DNA from 2 places in the Rhizobium sp. NZLR10 genome. Region 2 is predicted to be linked to the other one. Evidence: predicted binding sites of a transcription regulator. Region 2 holds the regulator's gene; the other holds the start of a gene.

Region 1 (7,361 bases), on a different contig from region 2:
ATTTCCGACATGCGGGCGCCGAGCAGGATCAGCAGGTCGCTCTCCTTGATCTCCTTCGCCAGCGCCGGGTTGATGCCGATGCCGACATCGCCGGCATAGCAGGGATGGAGATGATCAAACAGCATCTGCCGGCGGAAGGAGCAGCCGACCGGCAGTCGGAAACGCTCGGCGAAGCCTGCAAAGTCGGCGACGGCGTCGGCATCCCAGCGCGTGCCGCCAAGGATCACCATAGGCCGTTCGGCCTTTAGCAGTCTCACATGGAGATCGTCGATCTGGCGGCGGCCGGGATGCGCCTCGACGCTGACATAATGCTTAGCGCGGGGAGCCTCGACCTCATCGCGCAGCATGTCCTCCGGCAGCGTCAGCACGACTGGGCCGGGCCGGCCCGAGGTTGCGACCGCAAAGGCGCGGGTGACGAACTCGGGAATGCGGGCGGCATCGTCGATCTCGCCCACCCATTTGGCGAATTCGGTGAAGGCGCGGCGGAATTCGACCTCCTGGAAGGCCTCGCGCTCGCGGGCTTCTCGCTGCACCTGGCCGATGAAGAGGATCATCGGGATCGAATCCTGTTTGGCGATATGCAGGCCGGCAGAGGCGTTGGTAGCGCCGGGGCCGCGGGTCACCATGCAGATGCCGGGTTCGCCGGTCAGCCTGCCCCAGCAATCCGCCATCATCGCCGCTCCGCCCTCCTGGCGACAGACGACGACGTCGATCTCGCTGTCGCGCAGGGCGTCGAGAACGGCGAGAAAACTCTCACCGGGCACGCAGGAGAGACGCTTGACGCCGTTCGCCTTCAGCGCCTCGACGATCAGTTGCCCGCCGGTCCTCTTCATGCCTATACCTTCCTCTCGCGCTCGGCGAGTTCCGCCAGAATTTCTTCGCTGTGTTCGCCGAGACGTGGGCTCGGCCTGATGTAAGACAACGGCGTTTCCGACAGCACCACCGGCGTCCTGACCCCGGGGATCACGGTTCCGGCCGCATCCGCAAGGTCAATGCGCAGGCCGCGGGCCTGTACCTGCGGGTCGGCGAACATCTCTTCGATCGTGTTGATCGGGCCGGCGGGAACCGCATTCTCCTCGCAGGCCTTCAGCAGATCCGCCTTCCGCCATTTCAGGGTCTCGGTCGAGATGAGGCTGCGCACCTCGCCGCGATTGGCGACGCGGGCCCTGTTGGTGGCGAAACGCTCGTCGCCGGCGATGGCGTCAAGGCCGAGGATGGTGCAGAGGCGACGGAACTGGCCGTCGTTTCCGACCGCCAGAATGAGATAGCTGTCTGCCGCCGGCACGACCTCATAGGGTGAGATATTCGGATGGGCATTGCCGAGGCGGGTGGGTGCCTTGTCGGAGACGAGGTAATTCATGTTCTGATTGGCGAGCACGGCCGATTGCACGTCGAGCAGGGCCATGTCGACGAGCTGGCCTTCGCCTGACTTGAGCGCGTGGATCAGGGCAGCCTCGATTGCCGAGACGGCATAGATGCCGGTGAAAATATCGGCGATGGCAACGCCTGCCTTCATCGGCTGGCCGTCCGGCTCGCCAGTGATCGACATGAAACCTGACATGCCCTGGACGATGTAATCATAGCCCGCGAGGCTGGCATAGGGGCCGGTCTGGCCGAAGCCGGTGATCGAGCAGTAGACGAGTTTCGGGTTCACCTGGCGCAAGCTATCGTAATCGAGCCCGTATTTGACGAGGCCGCCGAGCTTGAAATTCTCGATCACTACATCGGCGGTGGCGACAAGGCGGCGGACGAGATCCTGACCTTCGGGGCTCTTCAGATCAGCAGTAATGGAGCGCTTGCCGCGATTGGCGGCGTGGTAATAGGCGGCCGAGAGATTTTCGCCATCGGCGCCTTCGACGAAGGGCGGCCCCCATTGGCGGGTGTCGTCGCCGCCGTCGGGATTTTCGACCTTGATGACATCGGCGCCGAGATCGGCGAGCATCTGTCCCGCCCAGGGACCGGCGAGCACGCGGGCAAGCTCGATCACCCGGATGCCGGCAAGCGGCGGCTTTTTCGTCGTCATATTTCCTCGTCCGTTTCTACGGCGCCAGTGTCGCCTCAGATGTATCGGATACAGGCTTTGAAGCAAAGCGGCGCTCGCGCCAGAGGATGTAGAAGCCCGACGCCATGATGATCATAATGCCGAGCCATTTGACCGCATCCGGAAAGTCGCCGAAAACAAGCCAGGCGAAGATCGTCGCCGAGACGATCTCGAAATATTGCAGCGGCGCCAGCGTCGAGGCCGGTGCTGCACGATAGGCATAGACGCCGAAGATGCCCGCTATCGCGGCCATGGCGCCGACCCCGGCGAGGTAGAACCAGGCGCTGCCTTCAGGCATGACGGGATCGAAGAGATCGGAACCGCTTCCTTCGCCCGCAAAAAGCAGGATGGCGCAGAAGATGAGGCCCCAGATGCCCATCTGGAACTGCATCGCCCAGGGATCTTCCCGGTGCGAGAGGACGCGGGTCATCAGTACGAAGATCGCGATGCAGAGCGCGCTGAGGACGGGCAGGAGCGCGACGTAGCCGACTTCGCTGAAACTCGGCTGGATGATCAGCATTGCCCCGAAGAAGCCGACGCCGCAGGCGGTATAGCGCCGCCAGCCGATCGTTTCCTTCAGGAAAATGCCGCCGAGAATGGTCAGCACGATCGGCTCGACGAAGAAGATCGCAATCGCGTCGGCGACGGCCATATATTTCAGCGTGGTGACGAAGGAGATCATCGAGACCGTTATGATCGCGCCGCGGATGGCATGGAAAAGGCTCTGGCGCCAGGAGAAGTCGGTGAAGCTGCGCCGCCATATGACGATCGGTAGCATGCAGAGCGCCTGTAGGGCAAAGCGGGCGGCGGTGATCTCGGCGGACGGGATCGTGACGACGGCAAGCTTGGCGAAGATGTCGATGAGCGGCGAGACCATTACCGAAAGAAACATCAGCGCAAGCCCTGTGGTCACGTCGGGGTTGGACGATATGGGGCGGGCAGTGGTGTTGCTCATGATGAAATCCTTGTTGCTCAGGATCTGGCCGCTCGGGGTCTGGCGACGGCCTCGTCGCACCAGTCCGCGAAGGCTGCGGTTGCCGCTTCTGCGCCGATCTCGTTCAGCGTCTCATGCCGCATGCCCTGATATATCTCAGTGCTGATACGAGAGAAGCCCCGGGCTTTCAAATGGTTTGACAGCCAGACGATGGCTTTTCCACGCGCCGTCGCCGGGTCTTCACCGCCGCCGACCAGATGGATTGGCATGTGGCGCGGCAGCCGATCCAGATGGCGCTTCTGCGGGGCGCGAAAAGTCAGGTCGAAAAGATCGAGCCAGAGAGAGACCGAGGCGTCGAAGCCGCAGAGCGGATCGGTGATATATTTGTCGACTTCGTCGGGAAGGCGCGAGAGCCAGTCGAACTCGGTGCGGCATCCCGGAATCGACTTTCCCCAGGCGCCGAAGGTGAGTTTCGGCAGGAGGCCGCTCGGCACGTCGGAGCCCTTCAGCATGCGCTCGGCAAGCAGGATCGCCTGGGCGGCGCGGCCGGCGAGACCGACTGCGAAATTCGAATTCCAGACGGCGACGGCGTCGAAATCGACAGGCGCCGTGACGGCGGCATTGAGGGCGATCAGGCCGCCCATCGAATGGCCGAAGAGGATCACCGGCAGGCCGGGATGGCGCAAGGCCGCGTGAGCGCGCATGGCGATGACGTCGCCGATCACTCTGTCGACGCCGTCCCGCCGGGCGAAGCGGCCGATCGGCGCGTCGGGGGCCGTCGTCTCGCCGTGGCCGCGGTGGTCATGGGCATAGACGTGATAGCCGCGCGCCGCCATAGCCTCTGCGAAAGCGCGATAGCGTTTCGAATGTTCGGCGAGGCCGTGCGATATCAACAGGATGCCGCGCGCCGGGCCGGCGGCCTCGACATGGTGATAGGCAAGCGACGCCCCCGGCACGGTGAGCTTTTGCGTTTCAGAAAACATCTGGATCCTCCTTGCAGGAACAGACCAGATCGCACTGCATAATTCCTTAAATCGGAATCGATTTAAGGAATTATGCAGCAGCAATGTGCTGCAGCGTCCTTTGCGCGTCTGAAAAGACGCGCGGCGCTGAAGGCAAATGCAACACCGAGCCTTGAGTTATCCGATAACAAAATGCGGGAACGCTACGATTCAGGGTTGCGGGCTTTCGATCTTCGTGCTTATTTGTTCCTGTATTGTTCTTTTTTGGGGGTTGAAATGAGCAGCATGCAGTTGCGTACCTTGACGTTCGCCGTTTCGATGGTTGTTGCCGGCGCCGCCGTGGCGCAGGAGGCCGGCGGGCGCACCCGTTTTATTCTTTCAGCAAGCTGGCAGCCGGCTTTCTGCCAAACGAACCAGAAGAAGGCCGAATGTGCGAGCCAGACCGGCGAGCGCCCCGATGCGACGAATTTTTCCTTGCACGGGCTCTGGCCGATGCGACAGAATTATTGCGACGTCAACGCCGAGCAGAAGGCCGCCGATAAGGACGGCAGCTGGAACACGTTGCCGGCGGTCACGCTTTCGGCGGAGACGCAGGCGGCGCTCGCAAAGGCCATGCCCGGGACGCAATCCGGTCTGGAACGGCATGAGTGGACAAAACACGGCACCTGCACGAAAATGAGCGCCGAAGATTATTTCGGCGTCGGCGTGCATCTCCTCGGCGCGCTCAATACCTCGGCCGTGCGCGATCTCTTCGCCGCCAATATCGGCAAGCAGGTTAAGGCCGAGGCGATCAAGGCAGCTTTCGACAAGAGCTTCGGGCCGGGCGCCGGCGAGCGCGTCAAGATGAGCTGCCGGCGGGCCGGCAATGTCAAGATGATCAGCGGGTTGACCATCGGGCTTTCGGAGGCCGCCGGGGCGGCGTCGGCGAAAAGCGCCGGGCTTGCCGATCTGATCCAGGGGGCGGGGAAAACCTCCTTCGGCTGCGACGAGGGCGTCGTCGATGCTGCGGGCTTTTGACCGGAAATCCTGAGTAACCGGGTTTCGGCGTTGCCCGCAGGCGCTGTTTCGCCTACATAGCGGCACGATCGAAGTTTTCCGCCCGGAGCAGCGCAGCATGGCACGTCAGTTCATCTATCATATGTCCGGCCTCAACAAGGCCTATGGCAACAAGAAGATCCTGGAGAATATCCACCTCTCCTTCTACCCCGATGCCAAGATCGGTATCCTCGGACCGAACGGCGCCGGCAAATCCACGGTGCTGCGCATCATCGCCGGTCAAGACACGGAATTTACCGGCGAAGCCTGGCTCGCCGAAGGAGCGACAGTCGGCTACCTCGAGCAGGAGCCGCACCTCGATGCCAACAAGACGGTGTTCGAGAACGTCATGGAAGGCGTTGCTTCGAAGACGGCGGTGCTCGAGCGCTACAATGAACTGATGATGAACTATTCCGACGAGACGGCGGAAGAGGGATCGAAGCTTCAGGACATTATCGACAGCCAGAACCTTTGGGATCTGGAAAGTCAGGTCGAGATGGCCATGGAAGCCCTGCGCTGCCCGCCGCGCGACGCCGATGTCACCAGCCTTTCCGGTGGTGAGCGCCGCCGTATCGCTCTCTGCCGGCTGCTGCTTTCGCAGCCGGATCTGCTGCTGCTCGACGAACCGACCAACCACCTCGACGCCGAGACGATTGCCTGGCTCGAAAAACATCTGCGCGACTATCCGGGCGCCGTTATGATGATCACCCATGATCGCTACTTCCTCGACAACGTCACCGGATGGATCCTCGAACTCGACCGCGGCCGTGGCATTCCCTACGAAGGTAACTATTCGGCCTACCTGCTCGCCAAGGCCAAGCGCATGCAGCAGGAAAACCGGGAAGAGGCCGGCCGCCAGAAGGCGATCAGCCGCGAACAGGAATGGATCGCCTCCAGCCCGAAGGCGCGTCAGGCAAAATCCAAGGCGCGTATCAAGTCCTACGAACAACTGGTGGAGGCGGCCGAAAAGCAGCGTCCCGGCGACGCGCAGATCATTATCCCGGTCAGCGAGCGCCTCGGCCAGGTGGTCATCGAGATGGAAGGCATCACCAAGGGTTTCGAGGGCCGCACGCTGATCAACGACCTGTCGATCAAGCTGCCGCCCGGCGGCATCGTCGGCATCATCGGCCCGAACGGCGCCGGCAAGACGACGCTGTTCCGCATGATCACCGGCCAGGAGACACCGGATGCGGGATCGGTCCGCATCGGTGAGACGGTCCACCTCGGTTATGTCGATCAGAGCCGCGATGCGCTTGACGGCAGCAAGACCGTCTGGGAGGAAATTTCAGGCGGCGCGGAAATCATCAAGCTCGGCAAGTTCGATATGAACTCCAGAGCCTATTGCGGCGCCTTCAACTTCAAGGGCGGCGATCAGCAGCAGAAGGTCGGCAATCTCTCGGGTGGCCAGCGCAACCGCGTTCACCTTGCCAAGATGCTGAAGGCCGGCGGCAACGTTCTGCTGCTCGACGAACCGACCAACGACCTCGATACGGAAACCCTCGGTGCACTGGAAAGCGCGCTGGAGGCGTTTGCCGGCTGCGCCATCATCATCAGCCACGATCGCATGTTCCTCGACCGTCTGGCGACCCACATTCTGGCTTTCGAAGGCGAGGGCCATGTCGAATGGTTCGAAGGCAACTTCGAAGATTATGAACAGGACAAGGTTCGTCGCCTTGGCCCCGACGCGCTCAACCCGGGCAGCCAGGCCCATAAGCGCCTGACGCGCTGATCGCAGCCGTTTTTCCAGTCAAAAAGCCCCGGTTCGGCCGGGGCTTTTTCACGTCTGGCCTGTCGCAATTTGAGCAGGCAATTTCGCGGGAGCGCGAATTGACGCTTGTCACCGTCTTTCAAATCACATAAAGATATCTTTATATCTTGATTGGACCGAAGATGAGTGAACCCTTGAAGCTTGGACTGGATGCGCTGGTGGACGTCTTGAAGGCGGCCGGCGAGCCGACGCGTCTGCGGCTTCTGGCGCTTCTCGACGGCGGCGACTTGACGGTGACCGATCTTACCGAAATTCTCGGCCAATCCCAGCCCCGCATCTCCCGCCATCTGAAGCTGCTCGGCGAGGCCGAACTGATCGAACGCTACCAGGAAGGCGCCTGGGCCTATTTCCGCCTCAAGCAGGACGGCAAGGCGGCAATGCTCGTTCGGGCATTGCTGAAGCATGTCTCCGAAAACGATCCGACCGTTCTTCGCGACGGCGAACGGCTGTCGCAGGTCAAGCGCCAGCGCGCCGAGCGGGCACAGGCCTATTTCAGCCGCAACGCGGCGGAATGGGACGAGCTTCGCCGCCTGCATGCCGCCGATGAAGAGGTCGATGCCGCCGTCATCCGGTTGCTCGGCGGCCAGCCGATCGACTCGCTGCTTGATCTCGGCACCGGCA
Region 2 (7,361 bases):
GCATTCTGGCCGTCTTCGCGGGTGACCTTGGGCGGCACATGCAGGAAGTGACGACAGTCGAATTGCGGCCGGAAGCAGGCGCCGGCTCAGCCGGTCCCTCCGGTTTTTCGCCGCCTATCGTGGTGATACGGCCGACCAGGACGCAGTCGACGACATCTTTGCGCCACCGGCTGCTCGCCGCAGCCCGGCAATCGATTGGCGCCGGCATGCGCATGCTGGGCGAGGAGGCGGATCATGGCCGCTTGCTGCTTTTTTCGCCGGTGTTTCTCGGCGCCGGGGCGGCCTTCTGGTTTGTTGCGGCATCCGAATTTCCGCTTGTTGCATCGCTGCTCTCTCTGTTGGTGCTGACGATCGCGGTTCTCATCGTCGGCCGCAGCCGGGCGGCATTGCGGGCGACGCTGCTGGCGCCTGCACTCGTGGCCGGCGGCATGCTCTGCGCACAATTCGAGAGCTGGCGGGCTTCGACGGTGATCCTCGATTCCTCGGTGACGACGACAGTGACCGGCCGAGTCGAGCGGCGAGAAGGCGACGGCCGTGGGCGCTGGCGCTACATTCTTGCCGTCACCGGCACGGAGGCGCCGGAGTTGAAGCGGCCGCCGGGACGCATAACCGCGATCGTCCGCGGCGCCGACATGCCTTTCGACATCGGCGACCTCATCACCGGCAGGGCACGACTGACGCCGCCGGCAGGCCCCGCACTTCCCGAGCTCAACGACTTCTCCTTCGGTGCCTATTTCGATGGCATCGGCGCCAACGGCTTCTTCTACGGTGCGCCAGAGAAGGATCTGGAGGCGGGTCCGCAGGCTGCCAGATCGACATCGGCAGCTCTGCTGGAATGGCTTTACCGCCTGCGCAGTAGCATTGGCGACCGCATACGATCGATCCTGCCCGGCGACACCGGCGCTTTTGCCGCTGCTTTGGTGACCGACGAGCGACGCGCCATCTCGAATGCGACGACGGAGGCGCTGCGCCAGTCCGGCCTTGCTCATATTGTCGCGATCTCCGGCCTCAACATGGCGCTGTCGGCCGGCATCTTCTTCGTCGGCTTCCGGATGCTGCTCAGCCTTTTTCCGGGCGTCGCTCAGGCCTATCCGACAAAGAAGATCGCCGCCGCCGGCGCGCTCAGCGCCGTCACCGCCTACTACCTGATTTCCGGCTTCGGGGTCTCGGCCGAACGTGCCTTCATCATGATGGCGATCATGCTGGTCGCCGTCTTCTTCGACCGGCCGTCGATCAGCCTGCGCAATGTCGTTCTCTCGGCGCTCGTCATCATCGCCATTTCGCCGTCCGAAGTCTTGGGCCCGAGCTTCCAGATGTCCTTTGCCGCGACATTGGCACTCGTATCGGGTTATCAACTGTGGAAGGACCGGCGCGTCCGCGAAAACGCCTTGCTGAAACTGCCGGTCTTCCGACCGGTCGTTGCCGTCGCCGGCTTCTTCGGCGGCGTCTTCCTGACCTCGCTGATCGGCGGTTTTTCCACGGCGCTGTTTTCGATCGAACATTTTCATCGCCTGACCGCTTACGGGCTGCCGGCAAATCTCGCGACGATGCCGATCATCTCCTTCATCGTCATGCCGGCCGGGCTGCTGGCGATGTTGCTCATGCCGTTCGGTCTGGACGTTCCGCTCTGGAAGGTGGTCGGCCTCGGCCTCGACCTGGTGATTGCGGTCGCCAAAACGGTGTCCGGTTGGGGCGGTGATATCGGCATCGGCCGCTTGCCGGCTTGGTATTTCGCTGTCGCCGTGGCCGGCTTTCTGCTGCTGACGCTGCTGCGCACCCGGCTGCGCCATATCGGCACATCGATTATCGCCGTCTCTACGCTCGGCGTGCTGCTTCTGCCGCTTCCCCGGGCGCCGGATCTGGTGATTTCGGAGGATGGCAGTCTCGTCGCAGTGGTCGCGGCTGCGGCAATCGCTTCCAACCGCGAAAACCCGCCGGATTTCATCTTCGATCAGTGGCAGAGAGCACTTGTCCTGCCGACGCATTTCCCGCCGAAAATGCTGGATGGTCCCGCTGTCCCGCCGGAGGGAGACGACCGCCGCGTCAGGCTTTCCCGCGATCAGCAGAATGAAGCGAGGGCGGCGATGCGGGCGGCTGTCGCCGGTGGTGAAGCAAACCGCTTTTCCTGCGTCAAAAAGGCCTGGTGCACATCAAGGCTCGGCAATGGTCATGTGGTTGCCGTCATCGACAACGCTGCCTATCTCGGTCCGGCTTGCGACGCGGCGGATATCGTCGTGACGTCGGTCCGCCTGCGGTTCAACAGCTGCCGATCAGGAGCGACGCTCTTTACCGGTGAGACGCTGCGCAGGACTGGCTCCGTCGAGCTGCGCTTCGCCGATGCCGGCCTGGAGGTCGTGACCGCATTCGAAACCCTGTCGCGCCCATGGAAGCGCCATCGCGCCTATGACTGGCGCAGCAACAGTTTTGCCGAATCCGGCCTCTCCAATGTCAGTGATAGCGGCGAATGAGGCCGACGAGCTTGCCCTGCACCTTGACGCGGTCCGGCCCGAAAATCCGGGTCTCATAAGCCGGATTGGCAGCCTCCAGCGCGATCGAGGCGCCCTTGCGGCGGAAACGTTTGAGCGTCGCTTCTTCGTCATCGACCAGGGCAACGACAATGTCGCCGGGACTTGCGGTGCTGCCGTTGCGGATGATTACCGTGTCGCCGTCGAAGATGCCGGCGTCGATCATCGAATCGCCCTTGACCTCCAGCGCATAATGTTCGCCGGAGCCGAGCATGTCTGCGGGAACGACGATGTCGTGGGTGTTATTCTGGATCGCCGAGATCGGAACGCCGGCAGCGATCCGGCCCATGACCGGCACGGAGACGGAGTTGCCGTTATCGGCGACCGGTTTTGCAGGAGCGGGGGCGGCGACCGGCTGCGGCTTGCCGAGGCTGCCCTCGATGACGCTTGGCGAAAAGCCGCGCCGGGGCTGGATGCTCGGGCTGTAGGCCTCCGGAAGCTTGATGACCTCGAGCGCCCGGGCGCGGTTCGGTAGGCGGCGAATGAAGCCACGCTCTTCAAGCGCTGTGATCAAACGATGAATGCCGGATTTCGAGGCCAGATCCAGGGCATCCTTCATTTCGTCGAAAGAGGGCGGAATGCCGGATTCCTTCATGCGCTCATGAATGAAAAGCAGGAGCTCCTGTTGTTTGCGCGTGAGCATCGACGTGTGACCCCTTGATTGAAACAAATCCAGAACAGAACACTATATGTTCCATATGTGTTCCGCAAGTAGCTAAATTTCCGTAAAACTTGCCGCCAACTCGTTGAGTTTTTTATTTTCATTCGCCGGATTGGCGCACATGTCTTGCATTGAAGGTGGCGCTGTCGCACCCTCTTGCGTTTCAGGGAGGGATATCATGAACGAGCACTCGGCCAAACCGCACCCGCTGGATCATGTCGTGCTGCCCGTTGTCAATATCGACCTGGCGCGCGAAAGGCTCGGCAAGCTTGGCTTCACCGTTGCCGCCGATGCCCGCCATCCCTTCGGAACGGAGAATGCCTGCGTCTTCTTTGCCGACAAGACCTATCTGGAGCCGCTCGGTATCGCCAGCCGCGAGGAGAGCGAGGCATCGGCGCGGCAAGGCAATGTCTTCACCGCCCGCAATCGGGCCTTCCGCTTCCGCTGTGGCGAGGAGGGGCTTTCGGCGGTGGCGTTCGGCACCGGGGATGCCGGCCGCGCTCATCGGAGCTTCGTCGGCAGCGGATCGAGCGCCGGCGACATGCTGCAGTTCAGCCGGCCGATGAAAATGCCGGACGGTTCCGAGACCATGGCCGGCTTCAAGCTGGCCTTTGCCGCTGAGTTGCGCGCGCCGGATTTCTTCCTCTTCTGTGTTGAGCGCATCAATCCTCTGCCGGCCGATCGCGGTGCGCTAGAGACGCATGCCAATGGCGTCACCGGCATTGCCGAGATCGCGCTTTGCGCGCCGGACCCCTCTGCATTCGCCGCCTTCGTCAGCCTTGCAACGGCGCAATCGGCCGTCGAGAAAACCGGTTTCGGCGTTAATATCGCGGCGCCGAATGCGAAAATCAGCCTGATGACGCCGGAAGGGCTGGAGGCCTATTTCGAGATCGCCGTCGCATCCGCCGACCGCGGCCTGCGCGGCCGGGCTATCCTCTTTGCCGTCACCGATCTTGCCGTGACAGAAGCGCATTTGGCTGCTAACGGAGTGACCTACACGCGCAAGAACAATCGCATTCTGGTGAAGCCCGCGCCCGGGCAGGGCACGCTCTTCGCCTTCGAGGAAACACGATGAGCACTGATACGAATTCCGAAGTCAGGATCGGCGAGGGCGCAGGCCAGGTCACATTTTCCAATACCGGCCGCCTGTCGCTGATTGCCGGCCCTTGCCAGATGGAGAGCCGCGACCACGCCTTCATGGTTGCCGGCACACTGAAGGAGCTTTGCGCCAAACTCGGCATCGGTCTCGTCTACAAGAGCTCCTTCGATAAGGCAAACCGCACCTCGCTCTCTGCCGAACGCGGCATCGGGCTTGAAAAGGGCATGCAGATCTTCGCCGACCTGAAGAAGGAGTTCGGTTTTCCCGTCCTGACCGACGTCCACACCGCCGAGCAATGCGCCGCGGTGGCAAAAGTGGTCGATGTCCTGCAGATCCCGGCTTTCCTCTGCCGCCAGACCGACCTTCTGATCGCCGCCGCCGAGACCGGCCGCGCCGTCAATGTCAAGAAGGGCCAGTTCCTCGCTCCCTGGGATATGAAAAACGTCCTGAAGAAGCTCAATGCCAGCGGCAATCCGAACGTGCTGCTGTGCGAACGCGGCGCCTCCTTCGGTTATAACACTTTGGTCTCCGACATGCGCTCGCTGCCGATCATGGCGTCGATGGGCGCGCCGGTTGTTTTCGATGCAACGCATTCCGTGGCGCAGCCGGGCGGGCAGGGCGATTCCTCCGGTGGTCAGCGGGAATTTGTGGAAACGCTGGCGCGCGCAGCGGTGGCGACCGGTATCGCCGGCGTGTTCGTCGAAACCCATCAGGACCCCGACAACGCACCGTCCGACGGCCCGAACATGGTCTATCTCAAAGACATGCCGCGGCTTTTGGAAAAGCTGCTCGCCTTCGATGCTGTCGCCAAGGGCTGACAGTCAAAAGCCTGACATGTTCGTGCTATAGCGACGTTCAGACATGCAGGTCGAGGGTGTCGCAATGCGCCATTGTAATTTGCACGCCTTCGATTATGACAGGCTTCGAACGATTGATCACCCACCGAGCAGGAAGAACCCATGACTGCAATCACCGATATCATCGCCCGCGAGATTCTCGATAGCCGTGGCAACCCCACCGTCGAAGTTGATGTCTATCTCGAAGACGGCAGCATGGGCCGCGCGGCCGTTCCCTCGGGCGCTTCGACCGGCGCGCATGAGGCGGTCGAGCTGCGCGACGGCGGCAAGCGCTACCTCGGCAAGGGTGTGCAAAAGGCGGTCGATGCCGCCAACACCGAGATCTTCGACGCGATCGGCGGCATCGATGCCGAAAACCAGATCCAGATCGACAACATCATGATCGAGCTCGACGGCACGCCGAACAAGTCGCGCCTCGGCGCCAACGCCATTCTCGGCGTATCGCTGGCCGTCGCCAAGGCTGCCGCCCAGGCCTCCGGCCTGCCGCTCTACCGTTATGTCGGCGGCGCGTCCGCGTGCCTGCTTCCGGTTCCGATGATGAACATCATCAACGGCGGCGCCCATGCCGACAATCCTATCGATTTCCAGGAATTCATGATCCTGCCGGTCGGCGCCGATACGATCGCTGAAGCCGTACGCATGGGTTCGGAAGTCTTCCATACGCTCCGCAAGGAACTGGCCGCGCAGGGCCACAACACCAATGTCGGCGACGAAGGCGGTTTTGCACCCGGCCTGAAGAGCGCGCCCGAGGCTCTCGACTTCATCATGAAGTCGATCGAGAAAGCCGGCTATACACCGGGCGACGACATGTGCCTCGGCCTTGACTGCGCCTCGACGGAATTCTTCAAGGACGGCAAGTACGTTCTTGAAGGCGAGGGCCGCACGCTCGAATCGGGCGCCATGGCCGAATATCTGGCCGAACTCGCTGCTAAGTACCCGATCATCTCGATCGAGGACGGCATGGCCGAAGACGACTGGGACGGCTGGAAGACGCTGACCGACTTGGCCGGCAAGAAGACCCAGCTCGTCGGCGACGATCTCTTCGTCACCAACTCCGCTCGTCTTCGCGACGGCATTCGCATGGGCGTCGCCAATTCGATCCTCGTCAAGGTCAACCAGATCGGCTCGCTGACGGAAACGCTCGACGCCGTCAACACGGCGCACAAGGCAGCCTATACCGCCGTCATGTCCCACCGCTCCGGCGAAACCGAAGATTCGACCATCGCCGACCTCGCGGTCGCCACCAACTGCGGCCAGATCAAGACCGGCTCACTGTCGCGTTCCGACCGCCTCGCCAAGTACAACCAGCTGATCCGCATCGAGGAGGGCCTGGGCCCGCAGGCTCAGTATGCCGGCCGCTCGATCATCCGCGCCTGATCGAATCTGATTTTCAAACGGCTTGAGCCCGCGCCTCTCCGGCGCGGGTTTTTTGTTGCCCGTCTTTACGGTCAATGAACGGTTAATCTCTGCGCGTTATGCTGAACGAATTGGTAATGCGTTCAAGAGCATGCGTGTATGTGGACAAAGCATCATAAGAAGAGAAAGTTCGGCCGCTTCGTCATTCCGGCCATGACGGTCGCCTTCCTTTCCTATTTCGGTTATCATTGCATTCATGGCGATTACGGCCTGCGCGCAACAGAGACGTTCGAGCATCAGCGTGTCGCGCGTGAAAAAGAGCTTGCGATCTTGAAGGCGAAGCGCGAACATCTGGAAAATCAGGTCGCGCTGCTGAGTGACGGCTCGCTCGACAAGGATATGCTGGACGAAAAAGCGCGCTATCAGCTCAACATGTCGCGCGCGGACGAGATCGTCATATTCAACCATTATTCCAATTAACTGAAATCAGGTTAATTGGTATTTCCGAAATGTAATCAACTGTTTAGTGCTGAATATGAGCCATGCAATTATGGCATTGCTGTGGTCATCTTTCTTCCCTATGGTACGCGCCACCAAGAACCGACAAACCCATAGGGAGGGTTGAATGGCGCCGCGAAAGACCGCGACCGTTTCCAGCCGCAAAACTGCAGCAAAACCGGCAGCCAAAGCATCGAATGGAGGCCCGGTAGCCGACTTCGATCGCGATGAAGAGCTCAAGGCCTATCGCGAGATGCTGATGATCCGCCGCTTCGAGGAGAAGGCCGGCCAACTTTACGGCATGGGCTTCATCGGCGGCTTTTGCCACCTCTACATCGGTCAGGAAGCTGTCGTCGTCGGCATGC

Evidence for each region. The regulator LexA, encoded in region 2, represses DNA repair genes until DNA is damaged. The targets are predictions, from matches to a motif close to TGTTCNNNNTGTGTTCNG.
Region 1: a site for LexA is predicted at 4,182-4,199, ahead of HJB82_RS06195 (ribonuclease T2 family protein). Genes of this name have one in related genera too.

Annotation. Positions count from the first base shown of each region.
Region 1 covers NZ_JABDWE010000003.1:105,623-112,983, forward strand. Annotated here, with positions in the region: gene HJB82_RS06175 (thiamine pyrophosphate-binding protein) at 1-833, opposite strand, end outside; gene HJB82_RS06180 (CaiB/BaiF CoA-transferase family protein) at 836-2,023, opposite strand; gene HJB82_RS06185 (DMT family transporter) at 2,040-2,996, opposite strand; gene HJB82_RS06190 (alpha/beta fold hydrolase) at 3,014-3,958, opposite strand; gene HJB82_RS06195 (ribonuclease T2 family protein) at 4,214-4,954, shown strand; gene ettA (energy-dependent translational throttle protein EttA) at 5,052-6,701, shown strand; gene HJB82_RS06205 (metalloregulator ArsR/SmtB family transcription factor) at 6,863-7,361, shown strand, end outside.
Region 2 covers NZ_JABDWE010000002.1:216,372-223,732, forward strand. Annotated here, with positions in the region: gene HJB82_RS04285 (ComEC/Rec2 family competence protein) at 39-2,468, shown strand; gene lexA (transcriptional repressor LexA) at 2,449-3,168, opposite strand; gene HJB82_RS04295 (VOC family protein) at 3,365-4,261, shown strand; gene kdsA (3-deoxy-8-phosphooctulonate synthase) at 4,258-5,103, shown strand; gene eno (phosphopyruvate hydratase) at 5,245-6,519, shown strand; gene HJB82_RS04310 (septum formation initiator family protein) at 6,658-6,978, shown strand; gene pdhA (pyruvate dehydrogenase (acetyl-transferring) E1 component subunit alpha) at 7,124-7,361, shown strand, end outside.